DNA from 3 places in the Streptomyces sp. NPDC002055 genome. Region 2 is predicted to be linked to each of the others. Evidence: riboswitches for the same ligand, from Rfam matches in the RefSeq annotation. Region 2 holds a riboswitch; each other region holds the start of a gene.

Region 1 (5,336 bases), on a different contig from region 2:
AGCAGCGAGCTCAGGACGGTCCGCAGCCATCTGCCGGCCTATGTGGCGGCGGGCTGGCTGGCGCCGGCCGAGCCGCACGCGCTGTCCTCCATGAAGGCGCGGTCGATCGCCCGTACCGTGGCGCGCCGTACCCACGGCGCGGCCGGACGCCGCATGGTCGTCGAGTACCAGGTCTGCGCGACGGCCCTGGCGTTCCTGCGGCAGCGCGCCCACCGGGGAGCGGCGGGCACGGACTTCGTCGCCCGGGAACAGGAGCTGCTGCACCACCTCTGGCAGCGCAAGGACATGGCGCAGCCCGCGCTGGCCCACGCGGCCCGTATGACGGCACCGGCCTGGACCGGGCCGCAGCAGTGGACTCCGCCGCCGCCCGGGTACGGCTACGTGCCGCCGGGCGGGCCGCAGCCGTCCGGCCGGCCGTATCCGCCGCAGGGCCAGGGGTACGGGCAGGGCCAGGGATACGGGCAGGCCGCCGGTCCGTACGGGCCGCCGCACGGGCCCGGCACCCGCCCGTACGGCCCCTGAGGGCCGGTCGCGGCCCCGGGGTACGGAGCCGTAACAGGCCGACAGCCCTGGTGTCGGGGGGACGTCACCAGGGCTGTCGGAGGATGCGGCGGCGGGCGCCGGTGGGAAGGAGCTGCCGTCAGATGGAGAGGCCGCGGTCCCGCAGCCAGGAGGCCGGGTCGATCGGCGAGCCGCCGTCGGGACGGACCTCGAGGTGGAGGTGGGGGCCGGTGACGTTGCCGGTGGCGCCGACGCGGCCGATGGTCTCGCCCGTGGTCACCTTGCCGGAGGTCTTCGTCATCGAGGAGAGGTGGCAGTACCAGACCTCGGTGCCGTCGTCGAGGGTGAGCACGATCCGGTAGCCGTACGCCCCGGCCCAGCCGGCCTGGGTGATGGTGCCGCCGTGGACCGCCTTGGCCGGGGTGCCGGTGGGGGCCGCGAAGTCCTGGCCGGTGTGGTCGTTGGACCAGAGGTCGCCGGCCTGCCCGAAGCTGGAGGTGAGGGTGTAGGAGGAGACCGGGACGGTGAACTCCTTGGCGAGCTTCGCCACCCGCTCGGCCTCGGCCTTCTTGCGCGCCGCCTCCTCCGCCGCCTTCTTCTTCGCGGCGGCGGCCTCGGCCTGCTTCCGCTCGGCCTGCTCGGCGGCCTTCTCCGCGGCGGCCTTCTCGGCGGCCTCGCGCTCGGCCTTCTCGGCGGCGCTCTGCTGCTGCTCGGCCTGGCGCATGATGCGGGCGCGCAGCGCCTCGCCCGCGCCGGTGCCGTCGGCGGCCTCGTCGGCGGTGAGCCCGGCGTCGCTCAGCGGGGCGGCGGAGGCGACGGCGACCGGGGCCTGTTCCGCGTCGTCCGCGACCAGGGAGCCGATGCCGGGCAGGGAGGCGGCGTCGGGAAGCTTCTCCGAGACGGTGGAGAGGTCCGGCATGGAGATGGAGACCGGCGGCTTCTCCTGCGCACTGGCCATGCCGCCCGCGCCGACGGCGGCGAAGACGCCCACGCCGAGGACGGCGCCGCTGCGGGCCATGCCGCCGCCGCGCTGCTTGACGACGCGGTGCCGGCCGCGCACGGGGGCGACGGATTCCTCGGTCGGGTTCCACTCACCCGCTGCGGCCGGGGGTTCCTCACCGAATCCGGGATCGAAACTCTGGGGTGTGTACGGGGATTCGGGGGCAGGCCTGTTGGACGCCACGCGGGCGCACTCCTTTCCTTCCTTCTCGCCTACCGGGTTAGCTGACGGGTTCGGAGCAGGAAGGTCTCCTACGGACCCCTCTGGGAGAGACGCCCGATTCACCCCAAGGTGTTGGTTCCCCGGTTCCCTGGGTGCAGGTGGTGCTGGTGTGTCCGGTGATGCAGGCCCTGCGGGGTGGTGCTGTGCGTTCGGGATTCGGCGACGGCGCACGGTGCCGTCTCTTGTGACGGCTGGGACGACCGCGCTGCGTTATCGAACGTTAATAGGGCCGGGGCCGGAATCCAAGCGGTTCTCGTTGATCGTTAACAGATTGGGGCGGGATCAATCCGGACATGTGCCGCCCAATGGGGGCGAGTTGAGCGGACCCGTGAAACACGTTCCGGCTGATCGTGCGTCACTTGTTATGCGAAGTGATGCATTCCGGTCACGGACCGTAGGGCGCCGGGGCGGCGGCCCGGCCCTCGCCCGAGCCGCGGGTCAGCCCCACGGTCCGCCGGCGCTCCGGCTGCCGCCGCCCCGGCCGGCTGACCGCCAGCAGCGCCATGTCGTCCGCCGGCTCGCCCCCGGTGTGCCGGGCCACGTCCTCGACGAGCGCGTCGAGGAGGGCGTCGGGCCCGGGGAACAGCCGGCCGTCGAGCCGCTTCGCCGGGTCGTAGAAGACCCCCTTCTCGTCCCGGGCCTCGGTCACCCCGTCGGTGAACAGCAGCAGGGTCGACCCGCGCGGGAAGTCGAAGGTGTCCACCTGCTCCGGCCAGGCCCCCAGATCCCCCATCCCGAGCGGGAGCGAGGCCACCACCGGCTCGACCCCGCACACCGAGCCGTCGGCGGAGAGCAGCAGCGGCGCCGGATGGCCGCGGTTGAGGACGCGCAGCGTGCCCTCGGGCGGCGCCCCGTCGGTGACGGAGGGGCGCGCGGCGCCCACCTCCGCCAGCACCGCGGTGGTGAAGCCCTCGAACCGGTCCAGGTCCTCGCCCCGCGCCTCGCGGGCCAGCGCCCGCTCCAGCCGGGCGGCGACCTGTACCAGATCCGGTTCCTCCTCGGCCGCCTCCCGGAAGGCGCCGATGACCACGGCGACCGCCGCGACGGCCCCCAGCCCCTTCCCCCGGACGTCGCCCACGATCAGGCGGACCCCGTGCGGGGTCTGCTGCACCGCGTACAGGTCCCCGCCGATCCGGGCGTCGGCCAGCGCCGCCTCGTACCGGGCGGCGACCTGGAAACCGCCGATGCGCTCGTCGGGCGTCGGCAGGACGGCGAGCTGGACGGCCTCGGCGATGCTGCGGGCCGACGCCAGCTGCCGGTCGCCGCGCCGCACCACGCGGTTGATGAACAGCGCGAGCAGGGCGACGGTCAGCACGGTGACCAGCTCCGTCACCGATTCGATGGCGCCCACGTCGCCGTTGTAGACGTGCAGGGCGACGACCGCTCCCCCGGCGGCGATCCCCGCGGCGGCCGTGGCCCGCAGCGAGAAGAACGGCGCGGCCACCAGCGGCGCGGCCGAGAAGAAGGGGGAGCCGGTGAACCGGGCCGGGGTCGAGAGGTCGAAGGTCAGCCCGCCGATGATCAGCAGCGCGGGCATCCAGCGGGCGACGCGGGCCCGGCCGGCGGAGCGGCTCTCGTCCTCGCGCCCGCGCGGCGCCCGAGCCGCGCCACGGAGCGTGCGGCCCGTGCGGCCCGATCCCCCGACTCGCATCCCCACCTCGTGTCTCCTACCGTCCATGCGCGGCGCGGGAGCGGTACGGCACCGCCCCCTCAGGCTCACCGGTGACCGGCCGGACGGCGAATCGGCGTACGCCAGGTGATGGACACCGGGTCACCCGCTCTTCCCTTCCGTTATATCCGGTATGCCCGAAGCGCCCATTATTCCGTCTTTGGGGTTAGCGTCGTAAGTATGAACAGCGCAGTTCGTCGCACGGTCTGCTGGCCGGTGCTGGCGTTGGTGGCCGCCGCTCTCGTACTGGTGGCCGTGATGGCTCCCGGCGCACGGGCCGCGGACGGGCTGGACAGCGCCGCCGCGGCCCTGAAACAGGGCCCCGTCTACGTCGACCCCCGGGCCGCGTCCCAGCTGCCGCCCGCGGACGCCGACGCCCTGGCGGACAAGATCAAGAAGGCGGACAAGCCGGTCTTCGTCGCCGTGCTCCCCGCCACCTCCGAGTTCCCCCCGTCGACCGTGCTGCAGGACCTCCGGACCAAGACCGGTATCACCGGTGTCTACGCGGTCGCGCTGGGCGACCGGTTCGACGCCGGCGCCGACTCCTCCGTGATGTCGCGCAACGCGGTCGACAACCTCACCGGCGCCGCGGCCCGCTCCGGCGACGGCGACGTCAAGGCCACGGTCACCGGCTTCGTCGACCAGGCCGTCGAGCAGGCGAACGGCCACGCCCCCGACTCGTGGAGCGGTGGCTCGAACACCGACACGGGCACCTCGACCGGCTACAACAAGGTCGGCGGTGCGGGCCTGGCGGTCACGTTCGGCATCCTCCTCGCGGTCGCCGGCGCCACCGTGTTCCTGGTGTCCCGCCGCGGGAAGATGCGCCGGGCCGAGCGAGAGCGGGCACAGCTGGCCACGCTCCGTCCGGTGGTCGACGAGGACATCACCGCGTTCGGCGAGGAGCTCGAACGGATCGACTTCGACCCGTCCGCCCCGGCGACGGACGACGCGATGCGCGAGGACTACGCCCGCGCCCTGGACTGCTACGACCGGGCGAAGCGCGCCATGGACGGCGCCCGGCGGCCGGACGACGTCCGGGGCGTGACCCAGGCCCTGGACGACGGACGGTTCGCGCTGACCACGCTGGAGGCCCGACGGGACGGCCAGCCGCTCCCGGACCGCCGTCCCCCGTGCTTCTTCGATCCGCGCCACGGCCCCTCGGTCCAGGACGTGCAGTGGGCGCCCGAGGGCGCGGGCGAGCGGAGCGTGCCGGTGTGCGCCGCGGACGCCGCCCGTATCGCGGACGGCGAGGAGCCGATGGGCCGCACCGTGGACACCCCCTCCGGACGGCGCCCCTACTGGGAGGCCGGGCCGCTCTACAGCCCCTGGGCCTCCGGCTACTTCGGCGGCGGCATCCTCCCCGGGCTGCTGGTGGGCACGCTGCTGGGCAGCATGCTCAACGCGCCGTACGCGTACGGGGCGGACGGCCTCGGTGACGGCGGGAGCGGCGGCGACTACTCCGGAGGCGACTTCGACTCGGGCGGCTTCGGCGGGGACGGCGGAGGCTTCGGCGGCTTCGGGGGCGGCGATTTCGGTGGGGGAGGGTTCTGACTCGGTCCGCCGTGCGAGGGCAGGTGCCGCCGACGCTGCTTGGTGGGACGGCGGGACGGCGGGACGGCGGGACGGCGGGACGGCGGGACGGGCTGAGCATGTCCCCTGCGTGGCCGGACCACGGGACCAGGGGACCGCGGACCGCGGGAGACGTACGGCAGCGGGCCCCCGGCTGCCCCGAGCCAATTCGATGGCAGCGACGGCCTTTGACGACAAGACTGCACCGGTGAACGCCCTCCCGCCGCAGCCCGTCCCGCTGCCTCTGCCGGTTCCGGACCCGCGCGCCCGCGACGTCGTGTTCGACTACGCGGGCATGCACGCCGCGGTGGCCGGCCTGGTCCTGCCCGGCAACGCGTCGATGCACGTCATGAGCGCGCTGGAAACCTCCCGCGA
Region 2 (5,336 bases):
TCAACTGGATGTCGCTGCACTCCGGCATCGACTTCCCGGTCAGCTACGGCACGCCCGTGATGGCGGCGACCGACGGCACCGTCCGCACGCAGTACAACCTCGCCTACGGCAACATGGCCATAGTCACCGCCCCCGACGGCACGGAGACCTGGTACTGCCACCTGAGCAGCACCAAGATCCGTTCCGGCTCGGTCAAGGCGGGGGACGTCATCGCCTTCTCCGGCAACTCCGGCAACTCCACCGGTCCGCACCTGCATTTCGAGGTGCATCCCGGTGGCGACGACGCCGTCGACCCGCTGCCCTGGCTGCGCAGCAAGGGCCTCGACCCGAACTAGAGCGACCCGGACCAGAGCGACCCGAACCCGAGCGGTCGTCGATCACGAACCCGAGCGATCGTCGATCGCCAACCGGCCGCCTGATCCGTCGGGAGGCCGCCCGGCCCCCGCTCTCTCACCCCGAAGGGCTCCCACCCCGGGGGCCGCGACGGCGGGCGCCGGTCCGAGCCTCACCCCACCCGGGTCAAGCCCCCGGCCCCCGCTCCGGCTCCCGCCCCTGTCAGAGCTTCTGCACCGGGGCGTACCGCAGCAGCAGGACCTTCGGCTTCTCGTCGCCGAAGTCGATCGTCGCCTTGGCGTCGTGCCCGCTGCCCGCGACCGACATGACGGTGCCCAGCCCGAACTGGTCGTGCGTGACCCGGTCCCCGACGGCCAGGGCGATCACCGGCCGGTCGGTGGTGCGGCGCGTGGCGAAGCCGCTCGGGCCCGCCTTGGTCCGCGAGGACGAGAGCGAGGAGCCCGCGGCCATCGCACCCGCCGACGCCGACGGCATCGCGGGGCCGGTGCGCCGCCACTCCAGGTACTGGGCCGGGATCTCCTCCAGGAACCGCGACGGCGGATTGTAGGAGGGCTGGCCCCAGGCGCTGCGCATGGTGGAACGGGTCAGGAAGAGCCGCTCCCGGGCGCGGGTGATGCCCACGTACGCGAGCCGCCGCTCCTCCTCCAGCTCCTTGGTCTGGCCGAGAGAGCGCATGTGCGGGAAGACGCCGTCCTCCAGGCCGGTCAGGAAGACGACCGGGAACTCCAGGCCCTTGGCGGTGTGCAGGGTCATCAGCGTGACGACGCCGGACCCCTCCTCGTCCTCGTCGGGGATCTGGTCGGAGTCCGCCACCAGCGCGACCCGCTCCAGGAACTCGGCGAGGGTGCCCGGGTCCTCCTCGGTCCGCTCCTGCTCGAACTCCAGCGCCACGGCGGCGAGTTCCTGGAGGTTCTCGATCCGGGTCTCGTCCTGCGGGTCGGTCGACGCCTGGAGCTCCGCCAGGTAGCCGGTGCGCTCCAGGACCGCTTCGAGCACGGTGGCCGGGCCGGCGCCCGACTCGGCGATGGTGCGCAGCTCCTCCAGCAGGGTGTTGAACCGCTTCACCGCGTTCGCGGAGCGGGCCGCCATGCCGTACGCCTCGTCGACCCGGCGCAGCGCCTGGGCGAAGGAGACCTTCTCCCGGGCGGCCAGCGCCTCGATCATCGCCTCGGCGCGGTCGCCGATGCCGCGCTTGGGCACGTTGAGGATCCGGCGCAGCGGCACGGTGTCCTCGGGGTTGGCGAGCACCCGCAGGTACGCGAGGACGTCGCGGACCTCCTTGCGCTCGTAGAAGCGGACGCCGCCGACGACCTTGTAGGGCAGCCCGACCCGGATGAAGATCTCTTCGAAGACACGGGACTGGGCGTTGGTCCGGTAGAAGACGGCGACGTCGCCGGCGCGGGCGTCGCCCGCGTCCGTCAGCCGGTCGATCTCGTCGGCGACGAACTGCGCCTCGTCGTGTTCGGTGTCGGCGACATAGCCGGTGATCGTCGCGCCGGCGCCGGCCTCGGTCCAGAGGTTCTTGGGGCGGCGGTTCTCGTTCCGCTCGATGACGGCGTTGGCGGCACTGAGGATCGTCTGCGAGGAGCGGTAGTTCTGCTCCAGCAGGATCGTGGTGGCGTCCGGGTAGTCCTCCTCGAACTGGAGGATGTTGCGGATGGTGGCGCCGCGGAAGGCGTAGATCGACTGGTCGGCGTCGCCCACCACGCACAGCTCGGCCACGTCCTGGCCCGGCACGGTCTCCCCGGTGCCGACCAGCTCGCGCACCAGCGTGTACTGGGCGTGGTTGGTGTCCTGGTACTCGTCGACGAGGACGTGCCGGAAGCGCCGCCGGTAGTGCTCGGCGACGTCCGGGAAGGCCTGGAGCAGGTGGACCGTGGTCATGATGATGTCGTCGAAGTCGAGGGCGTTGGCCTCGCGCAGCCTCGACTGGTACATCGCGTAGGCCTGGGCGAGCGTCTTCTCGAAGCCTCCCCCAGTCTCCGACTGGGAGGTGCCCCCAGACGCCTGCCCGGCGAAGGTCTCCTCGTCGATGAGCTCGTTCTTGAGGTTGGAGATCTTCGCGCTGAACGACTTGGGCGGGTACCGCTTGGGGTCCAGGTCGAGATCCCGGCAGACCAGCGACATCAGGCGCTTGGAGTCCGCGGCGTCGTAGATCGAGAAGCTGGAGGTGAAGCCGAGCTTCTTGCTCTCCCGGCGCAGGATGCGGACGCAGGCGCTGTGGAAGGTGGACACCCACATGGCGTTCGCCCGGGGGCCGACGAGCTCCTCGACGCGCTCCTTCATCTCCCCGGCGGCCTTGTTGGTGAAGGTGATCGCGAGGATCTGGCCGGGGTGGACGTGGCGCGCGCCCAGGAGGTGGGCGATGCGGTGGGTGAGCACCCGGGTCTTGCCCGAGCCGGCGCCGGCGACGATGAGCAGCGGCGATCCGGTGTGGACGACGGCGGCGCGCTGCTGTTCGTTCAGGCCCTCGAGCAGCGCGGCCGGGTCGATGGCAGGCCTCGGCGCGCCGTCGCGGTAGTACGCGTCCCGCTGGACGGGGTGGTCGAAGCGCCCCTCGAAGAGGTCGTGGGGGACCTCTTCCCGCGGGTGCGCGGACTCCTCGGGCGGCGGCGGGGGCTCCTCGCCCGAGTGCTCGAGGTCCGCCAGGAAGCTGTCGTCAAAGAGGCTGCTCATCGCCCACCGAGTCTAGGCCGCCGGACCGACAGCCCACACCGGTTCCCGCGTCCGGGCGGCGGCGACCGTCCCGTTCCGGCCGCCGCCGGTCCGCCGGCGGGCAAGGTACAGGCCGTGGGGCCCGGCCGGCAGGAGGCCGGGGGCGGCATGATCGAGCTCACACCTCAGGTCACGAAAAGGTTTCGGGCATATCGAACACCAGCCTTCACAGCACCCCCACACATTGGCTACCGTGCTCGCTCAGGCGGCTCGCACCACCCGCCGACGACCGCGTCGGCACGGGCGGCCTCCGCCGAGTCCGGCCCTGCCTCAGGCACCCGGAGCCGGGGACCCACAAAGCAACAATGGGGTGAATCGGCCCTCCGCACGCGGATCGAACGCCGTGCACGGGCCGTAGGGCAGCCTTCCGATCCGCCCGAACCCGACAGCTAACCCGGTAGGCGGTCCACGGAAGGAGACGCGCGCCTTGGCGTCGCACCGCAAACCGCGGACCAGCATTCTCGCCTCCCCCAGCTCCGCCCGCGCGGCCGTCGGCCTCACCACCGCGGCGGTGGCGTCCGCGACGCTGCTGTCGCAGAGCGCCCAGGCCGCGCCGGACGAGCCGCCGCAGAGTATCGAAGAGGTCCAGAAGAAGGTCGACGACCTGTACCGCCAGGCCGAGTCGTCCACCCAGGAGTACAACCAGGCCAAGGAGCGCACCGACGCCCAGCGTTCCCGCACCGACCGGCTGGTCGACGACGTCGCGAAGCGGACGGAGCGGCTGAACGAGTCCCGGCGCAAGCTCGGCGGCCTCGCCGCGGCCCAGTACCGCGAGGGCGGGATGGCCCCGACCGCAACGCTGATGCTCTCGGAGCAGCCGCAGGACTACTTCGACCAGAACCACCTGATGGACCGGATGACCCAGCGGCAGCAGCGGGCCGTCTCGGACTTCCAGGAGGAGCAGGAGGAGGCGTCCGAGCAGCGGGGCAGGGCCACCCGGAGCCTGGAGTCGCTCACCGATTCGCAGGACCGGCTGCGGGCCAGCAAGCGGACCGTGCAGCGCAAGCTCGCCGAGGCCCGCGATCTGCTGTCGGACCTCACCGCCGAGGAGAAGGCCCGGCTGGCGGCGATCGAGCGCCGGAAGCAGGAGGAGGCCCAGCGCAAGGCGGAGGAGCTGGCCCGGGAGCAGGCCGAGAAGCAGCGCCGGGAGGAAGCCGAGCGGGGCGACAGCGCGGGCCCTTCCACCGGCACCGGCACCGGCCAGGACTCGGACTCCGGCACCGCCTCGGCCAAGGCCGCCCAGGCGCTGGCCTTCGCGAAGGCACAGATAGGCAAGCCGTACGTCTGGGGCGCCAGCGGCCCGAACTCCTTCGACTGCTCGGGGCTCACCCAGGCCGCGTGGAAGAGCGCCGGGGTCTCCCTGCCGCGCACCACGTGGGACCAGGTGAAGGTCGGCACCCGGGTCGCCACCGAGGATCTCAAGCCGGGTGACCTGGTGTTCTTCTACGACGACATCAGCCACGTCGGGATCTACGCGGGCAACGGCCAGATGGTCCACGCCCCGAAGCCGGGCGCCAACGTCCGCACCGAGGCGATCACCTACATGCCGATCTACGGCAGCGTCCGCCCCTCGTAGCCGGCCGACAACGCGGAGTGCGCCCCACCGGACCGCCGGTGGGGCGCACTGCGTTCGGGGGGCCATTGAAGGGGCGGATCGGGGCCGAGTATCGCTTCCGGCCGGCCGGGGCCGCCCCCTTCCGGGACTCCGGGGCTACGTCCGGGCCGGGACTGCGGGGGTACGTCCCGGGCCGGGACTGCGGGGCTATGTCCAGAGCACCGCGATGAACACATTGGCGACCGTCAGCAGGCCGACCGCGGCGAAGGCGCCCTTCTCGACCTTCTCCTCGTCCCGCTTCACATAGACCAGGGCGAGGATGACGACCAGCAGGGCGAGCTTCACGCCGAGCTTGACGGTGTTCGGGGTCTGGTCGTCGGCCTGGTTCAGGCCGACCAGCGCGACGCCGGTGACGAGCATGGTCAGCGCGCCGTGCAGCATCCCGGGGACGAACCGCGCCGTGCCCTGGCCCATCGCCTTCATCTGGGTGAGGAATCCGCCGAGCAGCGAGGCGATGCCGATGATGTGCAGGCCGACGAAGACATTGATCAATATGTCCATGCGGCGGAGCGTAACCGGGCCCATAGCACCCGCTCGCAGCCGGGTCCGGCTCTATCGCCATTTCGATCATGCGCGCACCGGGAAACGTCAGAGCGGCGAGAAATCACCCGGGGCTTCCGTTCAGACCCGCACGTAAAGGACCCAGTCCCGC
Region 3 (5,336 bases), on a different contig from region 2:
TCCGGCCGACATCGGCCGCGCCTGTGTGTTCCTCGCGTCGTCGATGGCGGGCTGGGTCACCGGCCACGACCTGGTGGTGGACGGCGGGGTGACGGCCCGGTCGCCCTGGTAGGCACCGCGCCGGACGCGGTCGTCCCGGACGTCACCAGGCGAGCAGCCGGGGGTCCACCCGGGTGGCGGGCTCCGGCGCCGGGGGCTGCGCGGGGACCGGGACCGTGCACGCCGAGCGGCCCACGGTGCGGGGCGGCAGGGTGACGGTGCTGCCGGCGGCCTGCCGGAGCCAGCGGACGATGGTCCCGACGGCGTCCTCGTCCAGCTGCGCGAGATCGTGGATGACCCGCAGGTCGTCGGGGTGCGGCGGGACGGCGGCCCGGGTGAGTTCGGCGTGCAGCATGAGCCGCAGCCCGTCGGCCGGCGTCAGATGGCCGCCGATCCGGGCCGGGTCCGGGGCGTCGGGCCGCGGGGGGAGCTCCATCGTGACTGCCGTCGGATCGGCCATGGTCGGTGCCTTCCTTCAATTCCCCATCGGTCAGGGGGAAATCATGGTCTCCCGTTCCGACGGCCGGTTTCTCCCTCCGGTTGCGGATCGGCCTCCGGGATCACCCGTCCGGCCGCACGGCGGGGCCGTTTCCCCGCCCCCGGACACCCCCGCGGTCACGGTCTCGGCCGGCTCGGCCGGGCGGGGGACGGCGCGGCGCGCGGACGGGCCGCGCCGAAGCGGCGCACACAACGGACGAGGCGCCCGCCCCCGTGCAGCGGGGACGGGCGCCTCGGTCCGTCGGTGAGGCCGGTCGGTCACCCCGGGCCTCGGTGCCACGCGCCGGGCCGGCGCGTGGGCTCAGATGCTGACGCCGTGCTCGCGCAGGTAGGCGACCGGGTCGATGTCCGAGCCGTAGTCCGGACCGGTGCGGACCTCGAAGTGGAGGTGCGGGCCGGAGGAGTTGCCGGTCGAGCCGGACAGGCCGATCTGCTGACCGCCGGTGACCGACTGGCCGGCCGACACGGACAGCGAGGACAGGTGGGCGTACTGGCTGAACTTGCCGTCGGCGTGGCGGATGACGACCTGGTTGCCGTAGGAACCGCCCCAGCCCGCGGAGACGACCTCGCCCGCACCGATGGCCTTCACCGTGGTGCCGGTGGGCACGGGGAAGTCGGTGCCGGTGTGGTAGCCGCTGGACCAGCTGGCACCGGACTGGTGGTACGGGGTGCCCACGGAGAGGTCGTCGACGGGGGCGGTGAAGCCGTCGGCGGACTTCTGCGCGGCGGCCTTGGCCGGGGCGGCCTGCTGCTTCGGCTCGGCCTTCGCGGCGGGCTTCGGCGCGGCCTTGTGCTCGGCGGCCTGGTGGGCCTCGTGCTTCGGAGCCGGCCGCTCGGACTCGCGCTCGGGGGCGTCGTGCTTCGGGGCGCCCTTCTCCTTGCCGCCCAGGGTGAGCTTCTGGCCCGGGAGGATCAGGTTCGGGTCGCCGCCGACGACCTCGCGGTTGCCCTCGTAGACCCGGTGCCAGCCGCCCTTGACGTCGTGGGTCGTGGCGATCTTGTACAGGGTGTCGCCGCGGACGACGGTGTACGAGCGGGTCTCGGACCCGGCGCCGGCCTTGCGCTCGGCCGGCTTGCCCTTCTCGCCCTGGGGCTTCGGGGCGGACTCGGCCGGGGCGGCCTTCCCGCCGTCGGGGCTGATCTGCGGGGCGGCGCCGCCCTGGGTCAGCCCGGCCTTGCCGGAGCAGACCGGCCAGGCGCCGGGGCCCTGGCCGTCGAGGACCTTCTCGGCGACGGCGATCTGCTGGTCCTTGGTCGCCTGGTCGGCGCGCGCGGCGTAGTCGCCGCCACCGAAGGCCTGCCAGGTGTCGTTGGTGAACTGCAGGCCACCGTAGAAGCCGTTACCGGTGTTGATGCTCCAGTCGCCGCCGCTCTCGCACTCCGCGACCTTGTCCCAGGTGTCGACGGAAGCGGCCTGCGCCGAGCCGGCACCGATGAGCGGTAGGGCGATTCCGGCACTACCGGCAGCGGCGATGAGAGAAGCTCGGGAAATACGGCCGGGGCTGTACCGGCGGTGACGTCCGCGTGCAGACATAGGGGTATTCCTCTCCTACGCCTGCGAGGTGAGCTGTCGGGTTCGGGCTGGAGTTGCCCGGCCGCGCCCTGAGCAGCGTCGTGCGCTGCGGCGCGTCTTCACCCCAAGCCGTTCCTCGCCTGTTGCGCGGTCCGGCACCTACCTGGTTCCCCCGCTCCTGCCGTGGTGCGTTGGTTGTTTCCTCTCCACCGGCGGCAGGACTCGGCGCTCCGACAGAGTACGGCCCGCCCTTTCATGGGCAGGCAGCGGTAAAAGTAAGCGCACCGAATTCTTTCCGACAAGTGGCGAGTATTCCCCGGAATCACCTTTCGGTAGATCCACTCGGGACAGGGTCACACTGAGCTCCGGATCTTGATCCGAGAGCGATTCGCATTACTACTGAACGACTCTCACGTTCGGCGGGCGGTAACCGAGTTGCCCGGATTCACGCTTTTCGCGTGGGCGGCATCACACCCCGGAAATATCTTTGTGAAATGGGTCACCACGGAGCCAATTGTCCGACTTTGAGGTGCATTTCGACTTTGCCTCGATGAAGGAGGATTGATGTCTATTTGCCGTATACATCCCGCAGCTCGGCACTCGCACCCCGAACCACTCCCCTCAGGGGGCATATCCGGCGAAACGGATGATTCGCTGCCCCGCCCACCGCGGTGGCAACCCCGGCGGGGGCCTCTCCCCCGGTTATCGTGTGGTTCTTGATCGCGGACGTGCGGAGTCAGTGTGCAGAGAGCGGAAGAGCTGATCGACACCTCGCCGCCGGTGCGGCACGCCTCCGGCGCGACCGCGCTGCTCCGGGGGCGCAACCGTTCCGCGACTCCCCTGATCGCCACGGCCGCAGTCGCGCTGGCCGTGGCGGCGGCGCTGGTCCTGGGCGGCGGGAGCCTGCTCGCCCACCCCGGCGTCCAGGCCTGGCGGACGGTCTGTGTGGCCATCGTGATCCAGGCCCTTCCGTTCCTGCTGCTGGGCACGGCCGTGTCCGGCGCCATCAACGCCTTCGTGCCCGCCGACGCGTTCAGCAGGCTGCTCCCGAGGAAGCCGGCCCTCGCCGTCCCCGTCGCCGGCGCCGCCGGGGTGGTGCTGCCGGGGTGCGAATGCGCCTCCGTGCCGGTGGCCGGAAGCCTGATCCGGCGCGGCGTCGCCCCGGCCGCCGCCCTGACGTTCCTGCTCTCGGCTCCCGCCGTGAACCCCGTGGTCCTCACCGCCACGGCCGTGGCCTTCCCCGGGAACCCCGGCATGGTGGCCGCCCGGCTCGTCGCCTCGCTCCTCACCTCGGTGATCATGGGATGGCTGTGGATCCGGCTCGGCCGCGCGGAATGGCTGCGCCTGCCGGCCCGGGGCGGCGGCCACACGGCCGGGAACAGCCGCTGGGAGGAGTTCCGGCTGGGCTTCCAGCACGACTTCCTGCACGCGGGCGGATTCCTGGTGCTCGGGGCGATGGCGGCGGCGACCTTCAACGTCGTGGTACCGGGTTCGGTGCTGGACACCTTCTCCGGATCGCCGTGGCTCTCCGTCCTCTTCCTCGCCGGGCTGGCGATCGTCCTCGCGGTCTGCTCCGAGGCGGACGCGTTCGTCGCCGCGTCGCTGACCGGCTTCTCCCCGACGGCCCGGCTGGCCTTCATGGTGGTGGGGCCGATGGTCGACCTCAAGCTCATCGCGCTGCAGTCGGGCACCTTCGGACGGGCCTTCGCCGTCCGGTTCTCCTCGGCCACGGCCGTCGTCGCCGTCGGCTGCAGCGCGCTGATCGGCTGGTGGCTCCTGTGAAGCGGAACATCCAGGTGCTGCTGCTCCTGCTATCGGGCGCCGGGCTCCTGCACATCGCGCTCTTCAGCGACATCTACCTCCGCTATGTGAAGGAGGGCCTGCGCGTCCCGCTGATCCTCTCCGGTGTCCTGCTGGTGGCGCTGGGGCTGGTGGGGGCGGCACGGGACGGCTTCCCGTTCGCCGGTCCGGACACCGACGGCGGGACCGGCGAGGAGGAGGACGCGGACGCCGCGGACCACGGCCACGACCACCGCCGCGGACCGCGGGTCGCCTGGCTGCTGTTCCTCCCGGCCCTCACCCTGCTGTTCTTCACCCCGCCCGCGCTCGGCTCCTACACGGCCGCGCGGGAGCGCGATCCGGCCACCGAGGAGCAGCAGCGCTTCCCCGCGCTGCCGCGCACCTCCCCCGTGCCGCTGGCGCTGTCGGACTTCCAGGCCCGGGCCCGCCAGGACACGGCGCGCAGCCTGGCGGACCGCCGGGTCCGGCTGACCGGCTTCGTCACCCCCGGCAAGGGCGAGGTCTGGTATCTCACCCGGCTCGTCCTGAGCTGCTGCGCCGCGGACTCCCGGTCCGTGAAGGTCGAGATGCGCGGCATGCCCGAGCCGCCGGCCGACTCCTGGGTGAGCGTGACGGGCACCTGGCACCCCTCCGGCACCCCGGGCAGGCCGTCGGCCCGGGCGGCCCTCGACGCGGACGACGTGGAGCACATCGCGCAGCCGGCCAACCCGTACATGGACTCCGTGCCCCGCATCTGAGCCCCGGCCCGCGCCACGGAAGCCACCGTGCCCGGCACCGGCACCCAGCACCAGGCACCGGCACGGTGGCCTCCCGCGAGCGGGCTCCCGCCGCGAGCCGTCAGCGGATGGGAAGGCCGGAGAGCGTGCGGGCGATCACCAGGCGCTGTATCTCGCTGGTGCCCTCGAAGATCGTGTAGATGGCGGCGTCCCGGTGCATCCGCTCGACCGGGTACTCCCGGGTGAAGCCGTTGCCCCCGAAGATCTGGATCGCCTGGGCGGTGACCTCCTTGGCGGTCTCGCTGGCGAACAGCTTGGACATCGACCCCTCCGCGGAGGTGAACGGCTTGCCCGTGGTCGCCATCCAGGAGGCCCGCCACACCAGCAGCCGGGCCGCGTCGATCCGGGTGCGCATGTCGGCGAGCTGGAAGGCGACGCCCTGGTTGTCGATGATCGGCCGGCCGAACTGGGTGCGGGTCCGGGCGTACTCCAGGGCCTCCTCGTAGGCGGCCCGGGCGGTGCCCACGGCCATGGCCCCGACCGCGGGGCGGGATGCCTCGAAGGTGGCCATGGCCGCGTTCCGCACCCGCTCGCCGCCACCGGCCGGCGCCGCCTCGCGGGCCCGCTCACGGGCCCGGGCCAGGCGCTCGTCCAGCTTCTCCTTGCCGCCGAGCAGGCAGTGGCCGGGGACCCGGACGTCCTCCAGGACGACCTCGGCCGTGTGCGAGGCGCGGATGCCGTGCTTCTTGAACTTCTGCCCCTGGGAGAGC

Evidence for each region. Region 2 has a riboswitch for cyclic di-AMP ahead of ABT112_RS18005 (C40 family peptidase). Riboswitches for the same ligand answer to the same signal wherever they lie in the genome.
Region 1: it holds a riboswitch for cyclic di-AMP, as region 2 does, so the genes downstream of both, ABT112_RS32925 (M23 family metallopeptidase) here and ABT112_RS18005 (C40 family peptidase) in region 2, are expected to answer to the same signal.
Region 3: it holds a riboswitch for cyclic di-AMP, as region 2 does, so the genes downstream of both, ABT112_RS20000 (transglycosylase family protein) here and ABT112_RS18005 (C40 family peptidase) in region 2, are expected to answer to the same signal.

What each region holds. Positions count from the first base shown of each region.
Region 1 covers NZ_JBEOXS010000093.1:12,756-18,091, reverse strand. Annotated here, with positions in the region: gene ABT112_RS32930 (PrsW family intramembrane metalloprotease) at 1-522, shown strand, start outside; gene ABT112_RS32925 (M23 family metallopeptidase) at 641-1,684, opposite strand; cyclic di-AMP (ydaO/yuaA leader) riboswitch at 1,696-1,837, opposite strand; gene ABT112_RS32920 (PP2C family protein-serine/threonine phosphatase) at 2,109-3,374, opposite strand; gene ABT112_RS32915 (hypothetical protein) at 3,573-4,943, shown strand; gene ABT112_RS32910 (hypothetical protein) at 5,170-5,336, shown strand, end outside.
Region 2 covers NZ_JBEOXS010000026.1:42,219-47,554, forward strand. Annotated here, with positions in the region: gene ABT112_RS17995 (M23 family metallopeptidase) at 1-335, shown strand, start outside; gene pcrA (DNA helicase PcrA) at 556-3,030, opposite strand; cyclic di-AMP (ydaO/yuaA leader) riboswitch at 3,311-3,488, shown strand; gene ABT112_RS18005 (C40 family peptidase) at 3,497-4,645, shown strand; gene ABT112_RS18010 (hypothetical protein) at 4,832-5,185, opposite strand.
Region 3 covers NZ_JBEOXS010000030.1:65,520-70,855, forward strand. Annotated here, with positions in the region: gene ABT112_RS19990 (SDR family NAD(P)-dependent oxidoreductase) at 1-112, shown strand, start outside; gene ABT112_RS19995 (hypothetical protein) at 143-499, opposite strand; gene ABT112_RS20000 (transglycosylase family protein) at 839-2,071, opposite strand; cyclic di-AMP (ydaO/yuaA leader) riboswitch at 2,077-2,218, opposite strand; gene ABT112_RS20005 (permease) at 2,915-3,832, shown strand; gene ABT112_RS20010 (TIGR03943 family putative permease subunit) at 3,829-4,587, shown strand; gene ABT112_RS20015 (acyl-CoA dehydrogenase family protein) at 4,688-5,336, opposite strand, start outside.